4 regions of the Nonomuraea sp. NPDC048901 genome follow, and region 1 is predicted to be linked to each of the others. Evidence: riboswitches for the same ligand, from Rfam matches in the RefSeq annotation. Region 1 holds a riboswitch; each other region holds the start of a gene.
What was found. Region 1 has a riboswitch for cyclic di-AMP ahead of AB0C30_RS06265 (C40 family peptidase). Riboswitches for the same ligand answer to the same signal wherever they lie in the genome.
Positions count from the first base shown of each region.

Region 2: it holds a riboswitch for cyclic di-AMP, as region 1 does, so the genes downstream of both, AB0C30_RS18405 (C40 family peptidase) here and AB0C30_RS06265 (C40 family peptidase) in region 1, are expected to answer to the same signal.
Region 3: it holds a riboswitch for cyclic di-AMP, as region 1 does, so the genes downstream of both, AB0C30_RS09905 (CHAP domain-containing protein) here and AB0C30_RS06265 (C40 family peptidase) in region 1, are expected to answer to the same signal.
Region 4: it holds a riboswitch for cyclic di-AMP, as region 1 does, so the genes downstream of both, AB0C30_RS46005 (hypothetical protein) here and AB0C30_RS06265 (C40 family peptidase) in region 1, are expected to answer to the same signal.

Region 1 is NZ_JBEZFW010000002.1:255,571-260,119, forward strand. It holds gene AB0C30_RS06245 (BTAD domain-containing putative transcriptional regulator) at 1-53, shown strand, start outside; gene AB0C30_RS06250 (LuxR C-terminal-related transcriptional regulator) at 166-417, shown strand; gene AB0C30_RS06255 (nuclear transport factor 2 family protein) at 452-814, opposite strand; gene AB0C30_RS06260 (GNAT family N-acetyltransferase) at 937-1,296, shown strand; gene AB0C30_RS06265 (C40 family peptidase) at 1,322-1,921, opposite strand; cyclic di-AMP (ydaO/yuaA leader) riboswitch at 1,925-2,061, opposite strand; gene AB0C30_RS06270 (helix-turn-helix transcriptional regulator) at 2,173-2,946, shown strand; gene AB0C30_RS06275 (NAD(P)H-binding protein) at 2,965-3,606, opposite strand; gene AB0C30_RS06280 (EamA family transporter) at 3,665-4,549, opposite strand, start outside.
Region 2 is NZ_JBEZFW010000005.1:164,170-168,718, reverse strand. It holds gene AB0C30_RS18415 (M48 family metallopeptidase) at 1-1,413, opposite strand, end outside; gene AB0C30_RS18410 (hypothetical protein) at 1,425-2,336, opposite strand; gene AB0C30_RS18405 (C40 family peptidase) at 2,555-3,070, opposite strand; cyclic di-AMP (ydaO/yuaA leader) riboswitch at 3,144-3,302, opposite strand; gene AB0C30_RS18400 (C40 family peptidase) at 4,160-4,549, opposite strand, start outside.
Region 3 is NZ_JBEZFW010000003.1:42,296-46,844, reverse strand. It holds gene AB0C30_RS09920 (C40 family peptidase) at 1-699, shown strand, start outside; gene AB0C30_RS09915 (BlaI/MecI/CopY family transcriptional regulator) at 849-1,220, shown strand; gene AB0C30_RS09910 (M56 family metallopeptidase) at 1,217-2,173, shown strand; gene AB0C30_RS09905 (CHAP domain-containing protein) at 2,512-3,243, opposite strand; cyclic di-AMP (ydaO/yuaA leader) riboswitch at 3,258-3,412, opposite strand; gene AB0C30_RS09900 (NlpC/P60 family protein) at 3,590-4,030, opposite strand.
Region 4 is NZ_JBEZFW010000019.1:146,220-150,768, reverse strand. It holds gene AB0C30_RS46015 (MDR family MFS transporter) at 1-1,414, shown strand, start outside; gene AB0C30_RS46010 (DUF5302 domain-containing protein) at 1,462-1,662, shown strand; cyclic di-AMP (ydaO/yuaA leader) riboswitch at 1,828-1,962, shown strand; gene AB0C30_RS46005 (hypothetical protein) at 2,143-2,901, shown strand; gene AB0C30_RS46000 (alpha/beta hydrolase) at 3,027-3,872, shown strand; gene AB0C30_RS45995 (hypothetical protein) at 3,988-4,359, opposite strand; gene AB0C30_RS45990 (roadblock/LC7 domain-containing protein) at 4,378-4,549, opposite strand, start outside.

The sequences.
Region 1 (4,549 bases):
GGAATCTCTACGAGGAGATTTTCCAAGGGCAGCTGGCCAGGGCCGATCCTTAACCGGTCGCATGGTCCGGCCATACCGCTGATTAAGCAGACGCTTCTAGCTTGCACACAGAGGTGCTTTCACCAGAGGCGCCTCTGGCCAAGGCGATCCGAATCGGGACTTGCTATGGATCTTGTTTTCGACGATCTGATCAACGATCGCGACACGCGGCTGATCGTCCTGCTGGCCAGGGGATACACGACGACAAGAATCGCCCGCGAGCTGAAACTCAGCAGGTATACGGTGGCGGAGCGGATCAGCAAGCTCCTCGACCGATTCGCCTGCAGCAACCGGAGCCAGCTCGTGGCGTACTCCTATGCCCACAAGCTCCTGGACGTCGGCATCTGGCCACCGGGCGCCTCCGAGCCCCTTCCTTGAGGACCCCGGTGGCCCGCCGGTTAGGGGAGCCGTGTCAGAACATGCCGTGTGGGACCTGCGCCGGTTCGGGGACCGGCTGGACCACGTCCCAGTGCTCGGCGATCAGGCCGTCCTCGATCCGCCAGAAGTCCGCGACCGCCAGCCCGCGCCCCCCTTCCCGAGGGATCAGGTGATAGTGCATCACCACGAGATCGCCTTCCGCGACGACCCGCTTGAGCTCCAGCCGGGAGGTGGCCAGCGGGGAGTCCCTGATGAAGTCGATGAAGGCGCGCCTGCCTGACGGGTTGCCCGGGCTGTGCTCGATGAAGTCCTCGCTCAGGAGCGTCTGGAGCACCTCGATGTTGCCCGCGGCGAACTCCGCGAAGCCGGCCATGATCAGTTCTTTGCTGCTCGTCATGGGAGAACGCTGACAGCGGCCGCGGGGTGGTGTCGATTACCTGGGATGTAGTTTCCCCGATGCTCAGGCGAAGGAGCAACTCTGGTTGACTAAGTGGAAATTGGTCAACTACGGTTTCCCGCCTGGTCACCCTCCAGGATGCGCGCATGCAGGGCATCTTCGGCCGCCTGCCGAACGCCTGCGTGGAGAACGCGGTGAACACCTACTTCGGCGACGGCACTCTGCCCGCCGCCGACATCACCTGCCACGCGCCGCGGCCGCCGGGGTGGACCGAGATCAGCGCCGTCTGCACCGCCCCCGAGGCACGCGGGCGAGGCCATGCCGCCCGCCTGGTCAGTGCGCTCGTCGCGCGGATCGTGGCTCGTGACGAACGGCCCTTCATCCACGTGGCCGAGGCGAACACCGGCGCGATCGCCCTCTACGAGCGGCTCGGCTTCGAGACCCGCAAGCCCGTGACCTTCCGGGGGTTCCGCACGCCGTGACGGCTTCCGTCACTGAGCCGGGGCGCTACCGGACCTTGATCCGCAGAGCCCCCGCCGTTGGCCGCAGGCCGGTGGTGAGCATGGCGGTCTTGCGTTGCTCGATGGAGAGCCGCACGCCCTTGGGGTCCGGCCGTACGGCGCCCGCGAACGAGTCCCTGCGCCAGTCGGAGAGCTTCTCCTCCTTGACCACGTCTCCGGTGTGCGGCGCGTGCACCATGTATCCGGGTCTCGAGATCATCCCCACGTGCCCGAGCCCGTGGAAGAAGACCAGGTCACCTGGCTTGAGGTGGTCCCAGGAGATCTTCTTGGAGAACGCGGAGTACTGCTCCGTCGTGGTGCGCGGCAACTCGATCCCGGCGTGCTCGTACGCCCTGAGCATGAGCCCGGAGCAGTCGTAGCCGCTGTCGCTGGTCCCGCCCCAGACGTACGGGATACCGCGCTTCTTCATGGCGAACTTGAGGGCGACCTTCCAGGCCGGAGTGGTCTGGCTCGTCTGCTGGACGGGCTTGCTCTCAGTGCTGGCAGGGGTGGTGGGGCCGGTAGGGGTGGTGGGCTCGGCGTGAGCCGGAGCGGCCAGAGTGAGCCCGGCGACGGCAGCCGCCAGGCAGATGGCGAGGGGAGCCACTGCTGTGTCCTTCCATACGGCCTACCGGGTTAGCTGACGGGCTCGGGCCTGGAAGTGGCCCTACGGCGATGCCGATTCGCCCCAGAGGGAACTTGGGTCCCCGGCTCCACGCAGGTGAGTGGATTAGGCGGGACGAACACTAACAAAACGGTCAAAGACTTGTAAACTGCCTAAAATCGGGCGTCAACCAGGCGGGCATGACATGACAGGTAATCGACACCACCCCGGCGGGCCAGGTAGAACCGGCCGGTATGAACATGGATCAGCCGATAGGGGAGTTGCTGCGGGACTGGCGGCACCGGCGCGGGCTCACGCAGCTCGACCTGGCCCTCCAGACCGACGTGTCCGCGCGCCACGTCAGCTTCGTCGAGACCGGGCGGACGATCCCCAGCCGGTCCATGGTGCTGCGCCTGTCCGAGCAGCTCGAGGTGCCGCTGCGCGCGCGCAACCGGCTGCTGCTCGCGGCCGGGTACGCGCCCATCTACCCCGAGCGCCCGCTTGACGACCCCGATCTGGGCAAGGCGCACGAGGCGCTCCAGCGGATCCTGCGCGGGCACGAGCCGTATCCGGCGATGGCCCTGGACCACCGGTGGAACCTGCTGCTGGCCAACGACGCCATGAACGTCTTCCTCGACGACGTGGCCCCGGCCCTCCTGGAGCCGCCGGTGAACATGATGCGGCTTGGCCTGCACCCGGACGGGTTCGCGCCGCGGGTGCGGAACCTGGCGCAGGTCCGCGGCTTCCTGCTGCCCCGGCTCGCCAGGCAGGTCGCCCGTGCGGGGGATCCGGAGCTGAGCGCGCTCTACGAGGAACTGCTGGCCTATGGAGACGATGGCGAGGCGCCGCTGCCCGACCCCGCCGACATCGCGCTGCCCGTACGGATCACGCATCGGGGGGACGAGCTCTGCTTCTTCAGTACGATCACGACGTTCGGCGCGGCATTCGACATCACGCTCGAAGGGGTTGCCGTCGAGGCGTACTTCCCCGCCGACGACGAGACCACCCGGCTGGTCGGGAACCGTTGACGCCGCCGCCGGGTGGCGTCAGTACGCGGCGGTGAACCTGACCCGGTGGTGCCCGGGCCGTTCCGCCTCGTCCAGCAGTACGACCGCGAGGTCCTCCATGGAGATCGCCGAGTTCCCCTCGGCGTCCAAGAGCAGCTCGTCGGCGCCCAGCCGGTAGACGCCGGTACGCTCGCCCGGCGCCAGCACCGCGGCCGGACTCAGGTACGCCCAGTCCACGCCGGTCTCCGCGCGGCAGGCTTCGAGCTGGGCGTTGCAGGCCAGCGCGATGTCGCGGTAGGCGTCGGACATGAAGCGCGGGTCGTCGAGCACGGTACGCCCGCCGGACCCGGGAACGGTCAGCCCGGCCGCCCCGCCGACGAGCAGCAGCCGGACGCCGGTCCCCGCGAGCCCCGCCAGCAGCGCCTTGGCGGTCGTGACGAGATCGTGCTCGCGGCCGGTGGGCGGGCGGGTCGCGCTGATCACGAGGTCCTGACCGGTGCCGAGCCTGGTCACGTCCTCGACATGAGCGGCGTCGCCGACCTGGGGATGGGCGCCGGGGTGCAGTGACGGGAAGCGGGCCGGGTCGCGTACGACGGCGGTGACCTCGTGGCCACGGGACAGCGCCTCGGCGACCACACGAGCGCCGACGCTGCCCGCCGCTCCGAACACGGTGATGCGCATGATTTCTCCTTGATCGGCAGTGAGGGATGAGAGGGATGAGAGGGTGCGGATCGGACGGTCAGGGCGTGGGGATCAGCCGGTCACGAGCGGGCGCGTCCGCCTGACCCGGCGGCTTCTGCTCTGGGCCGCGACGAGGGCGGCTGGTCTGGGCCGCGATGAGGGCCGCCACGACGACGAGCCCGCCCACGATCTGGGCAATGGTGAGCGACTGGCCGAGGGCGAGCCACCCCAGCGCGGTGGCGACCAACGGGCTGAGCAGGCCGAGGAAGGTGACGTGGGTGGGGGACAGGGCGCGGATCCCCCGGAACCACAGCGAGTAGGCGACGGCCGAGCCGATGACGGCGAGGTAGGCGTACCCGGTCAGGTTCGCCGGGGTCAGTGCGACGGGCGGCGGTCCTTCGACGAGGAGGGCCACTGGGAGCAGCAGCAGGCCGCCGGCCACCAGCTGCCAGCCGGTGGTCGCGAGCAGGGGCGCCGGTGAGGTCCACCGCTTGCTGAGGACGACTCCGGTGGCCATGACGATCGCGCCCCCGGCCGCAGCGGCGATGCCGACGGCGTCCAACCGGGCGTCGGCCCGCAGCACCAGGAGGCTGACACCGGCCACACCCGCCACGGCGGCGATCGCCGTACGCGCGGACAGGCGCTCGCCGAGCAGGCCGGAGGACAGGCCGGCGACCAGGAGGGGCTGCACCGCGCCGATGGTCGCGGCCACCCCGCCGGGCAGCCGGTACGCGCCGATGAACAGCAGCGCGAAGAACAACCCGATATTGAGCGCGCCGAGCGCGAACGCGCGCCACCACCACACCCCTTGCGGCAGGCGCCGGGTGAGCAGGAGGAGCAGCAGCCCGGCGGGCAGGGCCCGGACGACCGCGGCCAGGAGCGGGCGGCCGGGCGGCAGCAGTTCGGTGGTGACGAGGTAGGTGGTCCCCCAGATGGCCGGGGC
Region 2 (4,549 bases), on a different contig from region 1:
GTCGGAAATATTGGTAATTGCCAGGCGTTTCTGCATGGAGATGAAGGTGGCCGGGTCCTTCGTGAGGTTCAGGGCGTGGAGGTCGGCGCGGGCCTCGATGTGGCGGCTGACCACGTTCTGGGCCGGTCCTGAGATGACCGTGGCCAGGCTCATCAAGCCCATGATCACTCCTACCGCCCGTGGATCGGCCGCCGAGGCGATGCCCGTGCGCCGCCGCAGCATGCCCAGCAGCAGGAACAGCAGGATCGCGCCGAACGCGGCGCCCAGCCCGCCCACCAGCGTGCCGACCAGCACGTCCCCGTACTTGGCGTGGCCCAGCTCGTGCGCCACGACCAGCTCGACCTCGGACTGCGGGGCCCGCAGCAGCGTGTCGTACACGACGATCCGGCGCGTGGCGCCGAAGCCGGAGACGTAGGCGTTGAGCGCGTTCGTCCGGCGGGAGGCGTCGGCGATCAGCACGTCCTCGACCGGGACATGGGCGCGCTCGGCCAGCATCATCAGGTTCGCCCTGAGCGCGCCGCCCGGCATCGGGCGGAAGTCGTTGAACAGCGGCTCGAACACGACCGGATACACGAACGAGGCCACCAAGGTGAACGCGAACGCGCCCGCGGCGGCCGGGATCCACCAGCGCCGCAGCCACCTGGCCAGCGCCACCACGACCAGCACCATGATGGACTGCAGCACCACGTTCACGGCCAGGCTCTTGAGCCGGTCGCCGGTCCAGCCGGCCCAGTCCTGCGTGGACAGGCCGTAGTCGCGCAGCTGCACCTCGTACCAGATGCCCAGGGGCCACCTGATCGCCTCGACGATCGCGGTCAGCACCACCACCCCCAGCACGACCCGCACCCACCACGGCCCGCGCAGCTTACTCAGCACCTTGGCACCGAACGGCGTGAGCACGAGCAACCCCGCGAACAGCACGGTCAGCCCGAGGGAGAGGTAACCGGGCAGGCTCGTGGCCGCATCGAAGGCGGCGGCCCTGGCGATCTCGGCGGCACTGAAGTCGCGCGCCGGATCCGGCGTCACCGTGGGGGTGCCCGAGGGCATCACCCGCCAGGGCGTCGTGAACGCCACCACGGCCAGGATCACCACACCGAGCACGACCAGCGCCCAACCGGCACCGGCCCGGCCGAACGCGACGTCCCCACCGTCCGCGACCCAGCCACCTGACACGGCACGGTCGCTCGGCGCGGCACGGTCGTCTGGCGCGGCACGGTCACTCGCTGTGGCACGGTCGTCTGGCACGGCGCGGTCCCTTGGTGCGGCACGGTCGTGTGGCGCGGCGCTACCGCCTGACGTGGCGGGGTCGCTTGATGCGGCGTCCTCGCCGGGCTGTGGTGCCGGGTTCCGATCGGGGCCCGCGTCGTCGTCAGGCGGCGGCATGCTGTCGTCGGTGCCCTGCAGATCGTCCATCCGCGTTCCCCTTACGCAAGCTGGTCCCGCACGTAGTCGCGCCACCGTGCCGTCAGCGTCCCTGCCGAGAGCCCGAGCCTGGTGAGCCCCCGGTCGATGCCACCCGTCTGGGCATCACGGTAGAGCCTCACCAGAGTCCCCTCACCGAACCGCTCGGCGATGAAGCGACACGCCAGCCACGCCTCCTGGTACGCCCGTGCCAGACGTGCAGGCTCCCGGCTGGACGGTGCGAATGCCGCAGGCCCTGGCAATTCGCCCGGCAAGTGCCCGGCCCGCACCTCGGCGGCCAACTCGGTGGCGGCCACCCGGACCGGCAACCCCGCGTCCCGGTAGCCCACGTAGTCGGCGAACCCCTCATAGAGCCACACCGGCAACCGCTTCGTCCCGGCCGCGACGTGAGTGAGCTCGTGCGTGAGCACGATGTCCCGCCCGGTGGGGGTCAGCCGGGCGAAGTTCTCGGGCACCACGACCACTCTCCCGCCATCGGCCACCGCCGCCAGCCCGTCGACACTCCCCACCCCGGCCACCCGAGCAGCCTCGGCCGCCGAGCCGGGCACGAGCACCACGGGCCGTACGGGGCGGCCGAGCACGGCGGAGACCCGCGACCCGGCGGCATCGGCCCGGCGCGCCAGATCACGAAGCGACTCGGGCGCCGCATGCTGGCTGACAACAACCGAACGCACACCTCGTACGACCTCGGAGCCGTCCCCCCAGAGTCCCCGCGCCTCCGCCGGAAGCTCACGATCACCGGCCGCCGGGTTGTGGCCGGTCGCGGACTGATCGGGCCCACCGGACGGCAGGTCACGAACCGCTGCCGAGAGGCCATCCGTCCCCGGAGACCGGTGCGGGGCGGCGCTGGCCGAGGCGAGGGCCAGGAGCAGCACCCCCACCCCCAAGACTCGGCGGCTCACCTGCACGGACACGTTCCCCGATCGTAGTCGTCCCGCGCCGCGAACCGGCCGTCGCGGAGAGACCCGGCTCCTCGTCGCGCAAAGGCCCGGCACGTCGTCGCGCAAAGGCCCGGCACGTCGTCGCGCAAAGCGTCGGCTCGTCGTCGCGGAAGGGCCCGGAACACGCGAAGGTCCCGTCCCAGCTGGGACGGGACCTTCGTGACGGTCTTGCAGGCCGGATCAGGCCGGACTTACAGGCCGGGACGCACCGCGCCCACGAACGACGCCTTGCGCCATCCGCTGAGCTTCTCGACGCGCACCGTCGAACCCGTCCTCGGCGAATGGACCATCTTGCCGTTGCCGACATACATGCCCACATGGCCGAGCCCATAGAAGAACATCAGGTCACCTGGCTTCAGATTCTTCCAGGAGACCTTCTTCTTGATGCGGGCGAACTGGCTGTTCGTCACGCGCGGGATCTTGACGCCGGCCTTCTTCCAGGCGTACTGGACGAGACCGGAGCAGTCGAAGGAACCAGGTCCTGTGGCCCCGTAACTGTACGGGTCACCGATCTGGTCCTTGGCCACGGCGACGGCCGTACGGGCCTTCACCTTTTGCCGAGCGACCGCTGTTTGTTGCGCGACCTTCTTCACGGACCTGACGGCTTTCGCCGCTGTATTGGTCCCGGAAACTTCGGCCGCATCACGCGTTGTCGCCGCCTGCGCCGTCGGGGCAGGGAGGACCAAACCTCCGGCCGTCACGGTCATCGTGAGCGCTGCGCCACTCAGGGCAATGCGGGACAGACGGGGGTTACTGGGGGAGGTAGACAGGATTTCTCCTTGGGACTTCCACGAACGCCTACCGGGTTAGCTGACGGATTCGGGCCTGGAAGTCGCCCTACGGCGCAATACGCGCCGATTCACCCCTGATCCCGGGAGCGGGATCGCTGGGTCCCCGGCTCCGTGCCTCCTGGCTGCACGGACTCGGCAGGCCACCGCCACGTAATGACATGTAGAAGGGCGGCGACCTAACGGATTTCTTTTCTGTCCACATCGGGGACCCGATGGAGAGTCGCGACGCCATGGCTTGTTCGCCGCGACGCCAGAAGCTACGCCCTTGAGTAACGAGCTGGCAAAGCCGTCATGGGGTTGTCAGGATCACTCAGAGGTGTCAGTAAAGTCCCCAACCCCAGCTGGAGCGCCGGGTTATGTTATTCAAATGTGACCCTTCTCACACTTGACGACACAGTGATCTGTCAGGTCCCTTTTGTCACTCTTGTCACACTGGTCCCGCTAGCAACACGCCCAGAGGGCGCGTGATCGTGTCGCGACTGCGCGGATGTGGCCGTCGCCAGGGTCGCCGACGGGCCGGGATCAGTGATCGTCGTCACCCGCTGAAGGCGTTCCAGCAGCGTTCAGCGACCCGGCCAGCGGCATCGGCCTGCGCGCCGAGGTCCGGCGACCAGCAAATCGGGATCAGTTGAACAGCCGGTCGGGTGCAGTTGAATAAGCGGCCAGAGCCCGTTGAACAGCCGGTCGGAGCCCGCTGACCACCGGGCCGAGTTCGTTGACCATTAGGCCGGGTCGTTGACCAGCAAACCGGGGTCCATTGACCACCCGGCCAAGGTCCGTTGGCCAGCAAGCCGGTAAGCCCACGTGGACCGCCAAGCGTTAATCGGCGGACCATCCGGTCCATGGCCACCGGAAACCACGGACCGGGTCAAGAGGACGCACGTCACGGCGCCCAGCGCGCTCCACCGGAGGAGCGTGTCCCTGGACAGAGCCCAGCCACGGACGGCGGGTGGGGCTCACCGTGCTTGCCGTACAGAAAATCAGTGGTTCTTCACCCAGAACAACCTACGGACGGATAGCTCCCACCAGGGTGCCGCCATAGGAGGACAGAGTGACGACCTTGACCACGTCGCCGGTCTGGGGGGCGTGCACGATCTGCCCGTTGCCCGCATAAATGCTGACATGTCCAAGCCCTGAGCTGAAGATCAGGTCGCCGGGCTGCAGGTCCTTCAGATCCACCTTGCGGGACGACCCCCAGGCCCACTGCTGCCACGTGGTCCGGGGCAGCGACACGCCCCCAGCGCGCCACGACGCCTGCGTGAGGCCCGAGCAGTCCCAGCCGCTCGGTCCCGTGCCGCCGAACACGTACGGCTTGCCCACCTGCGCGTAAGCGAACCTGAGCACCGCCGCCGCGTTGCCGGAGGCCGAGCCCGTGTACTTGATGCCGGTGCTGTT
Region 3 (4,549 bases), on a different contig from region 1:
ACGGTGGCGGTCAACCAGTACCAGTACGGCGGCTTCGAGAACTGGCAGACCTACGCCGGCCAGGGCGAGACGCTGAGCAGCATGGCGGCACTGGGCCAGATCGCCACCGAGCGGTCGGCCAAACTACGGGCGTACGAGGACAGCATCAAGGACCTGCGCGACCGGCGCAACGAGGCCAAGAATGTCCTGGCCGAGGCCGACAAGGCGCGCGAGAAGGTGGACGACGACAAGACCGAGGTCGAGAAGCTGATCGCCCAGCAGACCAAGATCCTTCGCAAGCTCGGCGCCTTCAAGTCGGGCAATCCCAACAGCACGGGAATCAAGTACACCGGCCCGGCCTCGGGCAACGCCCGCATCGCGCTGCAGTTCGCGTTCGCGCAAGTGGGCAAGCCGTATGGGTACGGCGCCAATGGGCCGAACTCCTACGACTGCTCCAGCCTCACCCAGGCCTCCTGGCGTACCGCCGGGGTCGCCATTCCCCGCACGACGTACACACAGTGGGCCTGGGGCGCCAGTCGTCGCGTCTCGCTGGACGCCCTCCAGCCTGGGGACCTGCTGTTCAGCAAGGGCCTGGGACATATGGGCATGTACGCGGGCAACGGGAAGATGGTCCACGCGCCGCAGACCGGAGACGTGATCAAGGTCGTCGAGCTCGACGACTACTGGCGCAACCGCCTCCTCGGCGCAGTCCGCCCATAAAGCCGCCGCCGAGCCCCGCACGTCGAAATGGCGCTGGAAGTACTGGCAACGTGGAGCTATGTGCGTTGTCCACAAGGTTGCACACTGTGGCCCCGTATCAACGATCCCAAGTAGCATGAAAACAAATCGCGGCAGGAGGCCACAAGAAGATGCGGACGTTGGGCGACCTGGAGTCGGTGATCATGGACCGGATGTGGTCGTACCACCGCCCCGCCGCGGTGAGAGACGTGCTGAAGGATTTGCGACAGGATCGCGAGATCGCCTACACCACCGTGATGACCGTGATGGACAAGCTCTACAAAAAGGGCCTGCTGAAGCGCGAGCCGGTGGGTAAGGCGTACGTGTACAAGCCAGTCGGCACCAAGGAGTCCTACACCGCCGAGCTGATGCGCGAGACGCTGGCCAGCGGCGGTAACCAGGCGGCCACGCTGGTTCACTTCCTTGAGCGGCTGACCCCGGAGGAGGCTGCCGCGCTGGAATCCGCCCTTCAGGTGTTCCCGGCGCACACCCGTCGATCATGACGGTCGCCCTGGTCCTCGTCGTCTACGCCGTGGGTGCCGCCACGGTGTTGCCGCGACTGCTCGTCAAGGCCGCCTGGGCCGAGCGGGCCCCCCGATTGGCGATCTCCATGTGGCTGGCCGCGGACATCTCCGCGGTCCTCTCGGCGGTGATGGCCGCGCTGAGTGCCGCGATCCCCGGCGACGCGGTCGGGCACGGGTTGGCCAGGCTGTTCGAGGTGTGCAAGCAGTTTCTCGGCCACGGATCCGACGTCGACGTGGCCTCCGCCGGATTCCGGCTGGCCGTCCTGGTCAGCGGGTTCATCACCGCACGGACTGTGTTCTGCGTGATCAGGGTGCTGCTGACCTCACGGCGCGAGCGTGCCCGGCACTCGGAGATGCTGAGCCTGCTGGGCCGGCGTGACGGCGAGTTGGACGCGGTGGTCCTGGAGTACGACAAGCCGCTCGCGTACTGCCTGCCCGGCAGGGCGAACAAGGCCGTGATCACCACGGCGGCGCTCCACGCCCTGCCGCCCGAGCATGTGGCCGCGGTGCTGGCGCACGAGCGAGCCCATCTCCGAGGACGCCACCATCTTCTCCTTGCCCTGGCTGAAGGCCTGGCCAAGGCATTTCCTGCTCTCCCGCTGTTCGCAACGGCCAAAGCGGAGGTGGCCCGCCTGGTGGAGTTGCGGGCCGACGATGTGGCCGCGGGACAGCATCCGCGCCTGCACCTCGCCGCGGCTCTGGTCGGTCTGGCCACCGGGCGGGTGCCCGCGTTCGCTCTGGGCGCTGCAGGCGAGAACGCGTTGAGCAGGGTGCGCCGCATGCTCAATCCGGCCGCGCCGCTCCACCGCCGCGAGCGGCTGGTGGGCACGGTGGCCGTCACCTTGTTCCTCGCAGGACCGGCGGCTCTGGCGGTGTTTCCGGGGGTGAGCGCGCTGATCGCGCATCATTGCCACACGCTCTCGCTGCTCTGAGCTCAGGCGTACAGCAACTCCTGATCGATCACGACGGCCGCGGTGACGCCCTGACCGGCGGCGATGATCACCTGGCCAGCCGGGGAACGGCATGGACGCCCGCCTGGCCATGTCGCCGGCCGCGAAGACTCCCTTCACCGAGCTCTGCCCGAACTCGTTGACCTCCACCAAGCCGTCCTCCAACATGGCGCAGCCCAGTTGCTTCGGCAGGTTGCTGCGCTGGCGGACACCCGACCCGCAGCGACTGGTAGCCGCCACCGAGGACGGCACGGTCTATGGGTCCAAGAACGGCGGGCCGGACTTCACCGTCGCCTTCCGCCCTGCCAGATCATGAACCGCTACGCCATGATCGAACGGTGACGGCCGGCATACCGCTGCTGCCTGCCTCTGGCAGAGCTTCGACGTCTCACCTGCCTGACCACGACGGCAACGCAGAGCACGCCCGCGAACACGACCCCAGACACCGCGATGCTCTCCGTGGAGGCCGTCGGCAGGACGACATCGGTCTCCTGCGCCTTCCCCGCCGCCTGCACGACCCCTTTCCGGACCAGAGGCGTCCGCGGGTTGCCGCCCGTCAGGACGAACGTCTCACCCTCCCCGAACTTCTCCTTGACCTTGCGGGGAAGGCCGTAGCCGACGACCTTGCTCTGGTCCCTGTCCTTGCGCTTGAGCCACACCTTGTCGACGTTGGCCTCGATCGTGGAGATCTGGTCTCCCTGTACCTTCTCGACGATGCCCGCATGGTCGATCCGCTCCACATCGCGTGACCCGCTCCAGTCGTAAAAGACGATGGCGCCGGGCTCCGGCTTGTCACTCCAGGCGTCCTGCTCCTTGAACCACTTGGCGTGGTCGACGGTGTAGGCGAAATCCCCCACGTACTTCTCGACGCCCGCCTGGTTGGCGGCCCAGGTAATGAACATGTCGCACCATGGGGCGGTCTTGAAGTAGGGGTCGCTGTTGTCCACGTTGGCGTAGTACCAGTTACCGAACTTGCTGTAGCCGTCGGTTTTCTCGCGATAGCCGAGATTTTTCTGGGCAGCGTCGAGCAGCCCGTCCACAATGGATGGCATAGGTCCGGGGTTTGACCCTTTCTCCTTATGGCCTACCGGGTTAGCTGACGGGTTCGGGCCAGGAGATGACGCCCTACCGCCGCATCCGTGGCGGATTCACCCCATGCGTGGATCGCTCCAGGCTCTGGTTCCCCGGTTCCCGCGGCGCGGGCCTCGGCACCAGCCGGCCGCCTCCACCGCGAAGGCAAGTCACCGGCAAGTACGAAGGACTGTAGTAGGTAGAAAGGGTGGCTGGTTACCGAAATGAGATTTTTGGCATAAAAGATCTATCCAACGCAGACCGACCAATACCGTGCGCTACACGTTGTTATACGCAAGGCAAGCACCGCAGCGGGTCAACGCGTGATCACTCAATCACCCTCACCACGCCTGCGAGATTGCGCGTGTGGGCGGGCACCAGTTTGACGACGTCCCCCGCCTGCGGGGCTTGGATCATCTTTCCGTCGCCCCAGTAGATCGCGGCATGGGAAATGTAGCCCGGGTTGGTGGGGTCCAGCCGCCTGAAGATCAGGTCACCCGATCGCATCTGGGAAAACGGGACCCGGGGTCCACTGGCGAACTGCTGATGCGTCTCCCGCGGCAGCCGAATGCCCGCCCTGCCAAAGGCCCACTGGATCAGGCCGGAACAGTCGAAGGCGTCAGGTCCCTCGGCGCCCCAGACATACGGGGCGCCCAGTTTGCTCTTCGCCGCCGCGCACGGTCGGCTTGGGCGTGTAGGCCCGGAAGGTCGATGGTTCCACCCCCACCGTTCCCACCCTCCTACCGCCGAGCGGTATCGCCGCCGCATCGACGATCTCCATGGAGCTCACGCCTTTGCGTACTCGAACCCGCTCGATCATTTGTTCAGGCAGCGGACGATTCGCGACCACAAGCAGGTGTGGCTCCCGCAGACGGTCGAGGGCCGCCACAACAGGCGGTTCAGGCGCCGGCGAGCTTTGCCCGGCTTCCCGCGTCCAGCCCGAAGACGCCGGGGCGGCTTCGCCGGTCGCTCGTAGTCGACGAGGGCTAACATCCCCGCCACCAGCGTTGCAACCACGAGTCCGGCCACGAGGTACACCGCTCGGGGCAGCACGCTACTACGGTTCATAGTCACTGCGACATTATGCACAACCCGAACAGCGACACAGCGGCCCACCGCTCAGGCACGGCACCACGCCGTGGTAAAGGTAAAGGATTAATGGCTGAACCCTAGGCCACACAGGGCCTTCGGGTCGGCTTCCAAAGGTTTCGCTTGCGCTGGCCATTTGGCTTGCATACCTTTACAGGCCCAAGGCCGCAGCGTTCCGATGGTGGCCTGTACTGCCGA
Region 4 (4,549 bases), on a different contig from region 1:
CCTGCTGGTCGCCGTGCTCGGCGGCATGTTCTTAGGAATGCTCGACCAGACGATCGTCGGTACGGCCCTGCCGCGGATCATCACGGAACTGGGCGGCGTCGATCTCTACACCTGGGTCGTCACGGCCTACCTGCTGACCTCGACCGTGACCGTGCCCCTCTATGGAAGGCTGTCGGACCAGCACGGCAGGAAGCCGCTGCTGCTGATCGGCATGTCCGTGTTCCTCCTGGGGTCGGCGCTATGCGGGGTGGCGCAGGACATGACGCAGCTCATCCTGTTCCGCGCGTTGCAGGGCTTGGGCGCGGGCGCGCTGCTGCCGCTGTCGATCGCCCTGGTGCTCGAACTGTTCCCGCCGGAGAAGGGCGGAGCCCGGGTGCAGGGCGCGATGGGCGGAGTGATGGCGCTCAGCTACCTCGCCGGGCCGTTCCTGGGCGGGCTCTTCACCGACCACGCGAGCTGGCGCTGGGCCTTTTATGTGAACGTGCCGATCGGCCTGGTGCTGATCGCGATCATCGTGCTGCGCCTGCCGCGCCGGCCGGGACATGGCGGCGGGCGGCCCGACTACCTGGGAATCGGGGTCTTCACAGTTGGCATTAGCTCGCTGCTCATCGGCCTGACCGAGAAGGGGCTCGACGGCCACACCTGGACCAGCGTGCCGGTGATCGGGCCGATCGCGCTGGCTCTGGTGTCGCTCGTGGTGTTCGTGGTGGTGGAGATGCGGGCCGAGGCGCCCATCATGCCCCTGCACCTGTTTCGGAACCGTACGTACACGCTGGTCAACGTGACCTCCTTCTTCACCGCCTTCTGCATGTTCGCCGGCGTGGTGTTCCTGCCGCGCTACTTCCAGGAGGCGCTCGGCGCCAGCGCCACCGAGTCGGGGCTGCGGATCTACCCGCTGACCCTGGCCATGGTGGTGGGCAGCATGGTCGTGGGCGCGCTGATCAGCCGGACGCGCGTCTACAAGCCGTGGCTGGTGGCGGCGCCGTTCCTGCTGGTCGTGGGCACGCTGTTGTGCGCCGGTCTGACGCTGGACACGCCGCCCTGGGTGCTCGTCGGGTGGATGGCGCTGATCGGCCTCGGCATGGGCCCGATGCTCTCCGGCCTGACCGTGGCCGTGTCGAACTCGGTGCCGCCCCAGTACATGGGTACGGCCTCGGCCAACCTGACGTTCTTCCGCCAGATCGGCGGCTCGGTCGCCCTGGCCCTGGCCGGCACCGCCTACACCTCCGTCATCGCCACCGAGGCGCCGCTGCACGGACTGGCCGCCGCGCACGCCTCGGCCGCGGCCCTGGTCATCCCCTCGCTGGGGGTCGCGGGCGCCCTCGTGGCGCTGGTCGCCCTGATCGCCATGCCCGGTGTGCGGATCGACCGGGAAACCCCACAGCCCAAGGTCGAGGCCAGTTTCGCGTCCTGAGCGCCGTCATGCGAAGCTGTCCTTGTCCCCAACACCAGGAGGTCCTCATGGCGGAAACACCGGAGCCGGAAGTCGACGAAACTCCCGAGGACGAGATGAAGCGCAAGTTCCGCGAGGCGCTGGAGCGCAAGCGTAACCAGCATGCTGACTCGAGCGCGGGTGGCAGGGGCAACGACCCTTCCAAGATTCACGGCGCTCACGGGCCCGCCGCCAGCAAGCGTTCTTTCAGGCGGAAGAGCGGCGGTTGACCTGAGCTTTTCTGGGGGTACGGCATGCCGTACCCCCCTTTTTTCTTGACCCTCTAGGTAGATCTTCGCCCGTTTCATGGGCTTATGTTTGCCTTTGTCCGGTTCGGTACCTATAGTTCATGGAGTTACCAGCCGGTGACTTTGGGGCTTCAACAGGGGAGTACCAACCGGCAGGCGCCGAATCCCGCTCGCGGGAACCGGGGAACCAACGTTCCTTAGGGGTGAATCCGACCTCGGTCGGTAGGGCATCTCCACGTCCGAACCCGTCAGCTAACCCGGTAGGCGAGATGGAGAGGACACCTACCGCATGCGTAACCCCCGCGTCGTGCCGCCAGCCCGCGTGTTGTCGTCCGCAGACTGACCGGCGCCTTCCCCCCGCTCTTCCACGCTCCGCGTAGCGACCGTTTGGCGTCTTGCCCGGCTACGCCCACCTTTCACGAGCGCGATCCCCTTTTCCCGTATAAAGGACTTCACTGCTTCATGTCTGTTCGCTCTGCTATGCTCACCGCCGCCCTCGTAGGCGCGATCTCCATCAGCGCAGGCACCGCCGCACACGCCGACACCGGCAACGACAAGAAGGTCCTGCTCAAGGGCAAGACCACCGCGTCCTACTTCTGGGACGACTCCTCCGGCCGCGCCGGGGACACCGGGCTGCCGGCCAGCGGCAAGCCCATGCAGAAGGGGCTCGCCGCCAGCCCGAGCTGGCCGCTCATGACCGAGGGTTACGTCGTCTACAAGGGCAAGAAGATGCCCTTCTTCGTCGGCGACCGCGGTCCGGGCGTGCCGTCCTCCAGCGGCGTCATGCTCGACCTCGACGCCAAGACTTTCGCCGCCCTGACCGGTGGCCGCTTCAACTCCAGCACGCTGGGCGTGGACGGCAACGGTGGCGCGGGCCACATCAAGATCGACTACGTCATCACCAAGTGGGGTAGCGGTCCGGGCAAGAAGAACTACCCGCAGCCCTTCTCGACCGGTGCGTACGCCGTCGTGGACCGCAACCCCGCCAAGCCCCCGAAGATCGTGGCCGAGGGCGACAAGCCCGCCGCGGTCAAGCCCGCTCCCGCCAAGGCCGTGCCGGTGGCCGCCAAGAAGGCCGACAAGGCTGAGGAGAAGGTCGCTGACAAGAAGGTCGTCGAATCGAACGCCATCGGTGGCGCCGCCGCGGCGGTCGCGCTGGCGATGTTCGGCGGTGGCGTGACGGTCGGCCGCGACCGGATCCGCAAGCTCGTCCGGCGCTGACAACCGTCAGGTCCGAAGACGGTTTTGCTGACGGCCGTCAGGTCCGGAGCCGACGGCCTTGATGGTCGTCGGTTTCGGAGCCGGCGGTCTTTGCGTCGCGGGAAACAGAATGTCATTCTGACCTCGTGACCACGCTTGCAGCCGCGAACGGCATCGAGATCGCGTACGAGACCTTCGGCTCACCCGGCGGACGTCCCCTGCTCCTCATCATGGGGCTCGGCGCCCAGCTCATCCACTGGGACGACGAGCTCTGCGAGCTCCTGGCGGAGCAGGGCCATCACGTTGTCAGATTCGACAACCGTGACTCCGGACTCTCCACACACCTGCACGACGAGGGCGTTCCCACACTGGGGACGTCCTCTTCGTATCTGCTGGACGACATGGCCGACGACGCGGCCGGGCTGATGGACGTCCTCGGCTGGCCCGCCGCCCACGTCGTGGGCGCCTCGATGGGCGGCATGATCGCCCAGACGCTCGCCATCCGGCACCCCGAGCGGGTCCTGACCCTTACCTCGATCATGTCGACGCCCGGCCCGGACGTGGCCCCGCCCACGCCGGAGGCCAGCGCGGTGCTGCTCGCCGCGCCCCCGACTGATCGGGACGCCGTGCTCGCCCAGTCCTTGAGGACCTGGGCGGTGATCGGCTCGCCCGGCTTCGACATGGACCGGGAACGCATCCTCCGGCTGTCCGGCCAGGCGTACGACCGGTGCTTCGACCCGCCGGGCACGACCCGGCAGCTGGCCGCGATCATGGCCTCCGGCGACCGCACGGAGCAGCTCGGCACGCTGGGGATCCCCGCCCTGGTCATCCACGGCGAGGCCGACCGGCTCGTCCCGGTCGCCGCCGGCCACGCCACGGCGGCGGCGATTCCAGGCGCCACGCTGCTGACGTTCCCCGGCATGGGCCACGACCTGCCCCGGCCGCTCTGGCCGGACATCGTCGGCGCCATCACCAAGCTCACCACGAGCTGACGCACCAGGAATCAGGCCGGTCAGGGATCAGGCTGTTCAGGGACCAGGCTGTTCAGGGATCGGTGGAGGTCGGTGGCTCGTGTCCGCCGCGCCCGGACGCGAGCCACCGGATCTCTCAGACCTCCAGCTTCTCCTCGATCCCGCGGAGCTGGTGCCGGGCCAGGGCCAGGTTGGCCCGCGCCCGGTCCAGGGCGAGATAGAGGAAGAGCCCCTTGCCGCCGCGGCCGGTGATCGGCCGGATGATGTGGTACTGGCCGCCGAGCGTGATCAGGATGTCCTCGATGGAGTCCTTGAGCCCCAGCGAGTCCATCGTGCGCAGCTTGGCCTTGACCACCTCCGTGTTCCCCGCCGCGGCGACCTGGAGATCCAGGTCCTTGGAGCCGCCGAGCGCCCCCAGCGCCATGCCGCTGCCGTGATCGACGATCACCGCGCCGAGCGAGCCGTCGATCGTCATCATCTCCTTGAGAGAGACGTCCATGCTGGCCATGCCTTCCTCCGTTCAAGCTCAGTGAATCCGTGCTGAGATGGCGGCCACGCTGGCCGCCGTCTTGCGCCCCTCCAGCCGGAGCAGCCCGAGATTGGTGCCGGGCTCAGCCAGGACTGCGAGGACGATGGTGGGGCCCGCCGCGTAGAAGGCGGCGAAGCCGGCGGTGCCGGAGATGAGCGTCTCCTCCAGT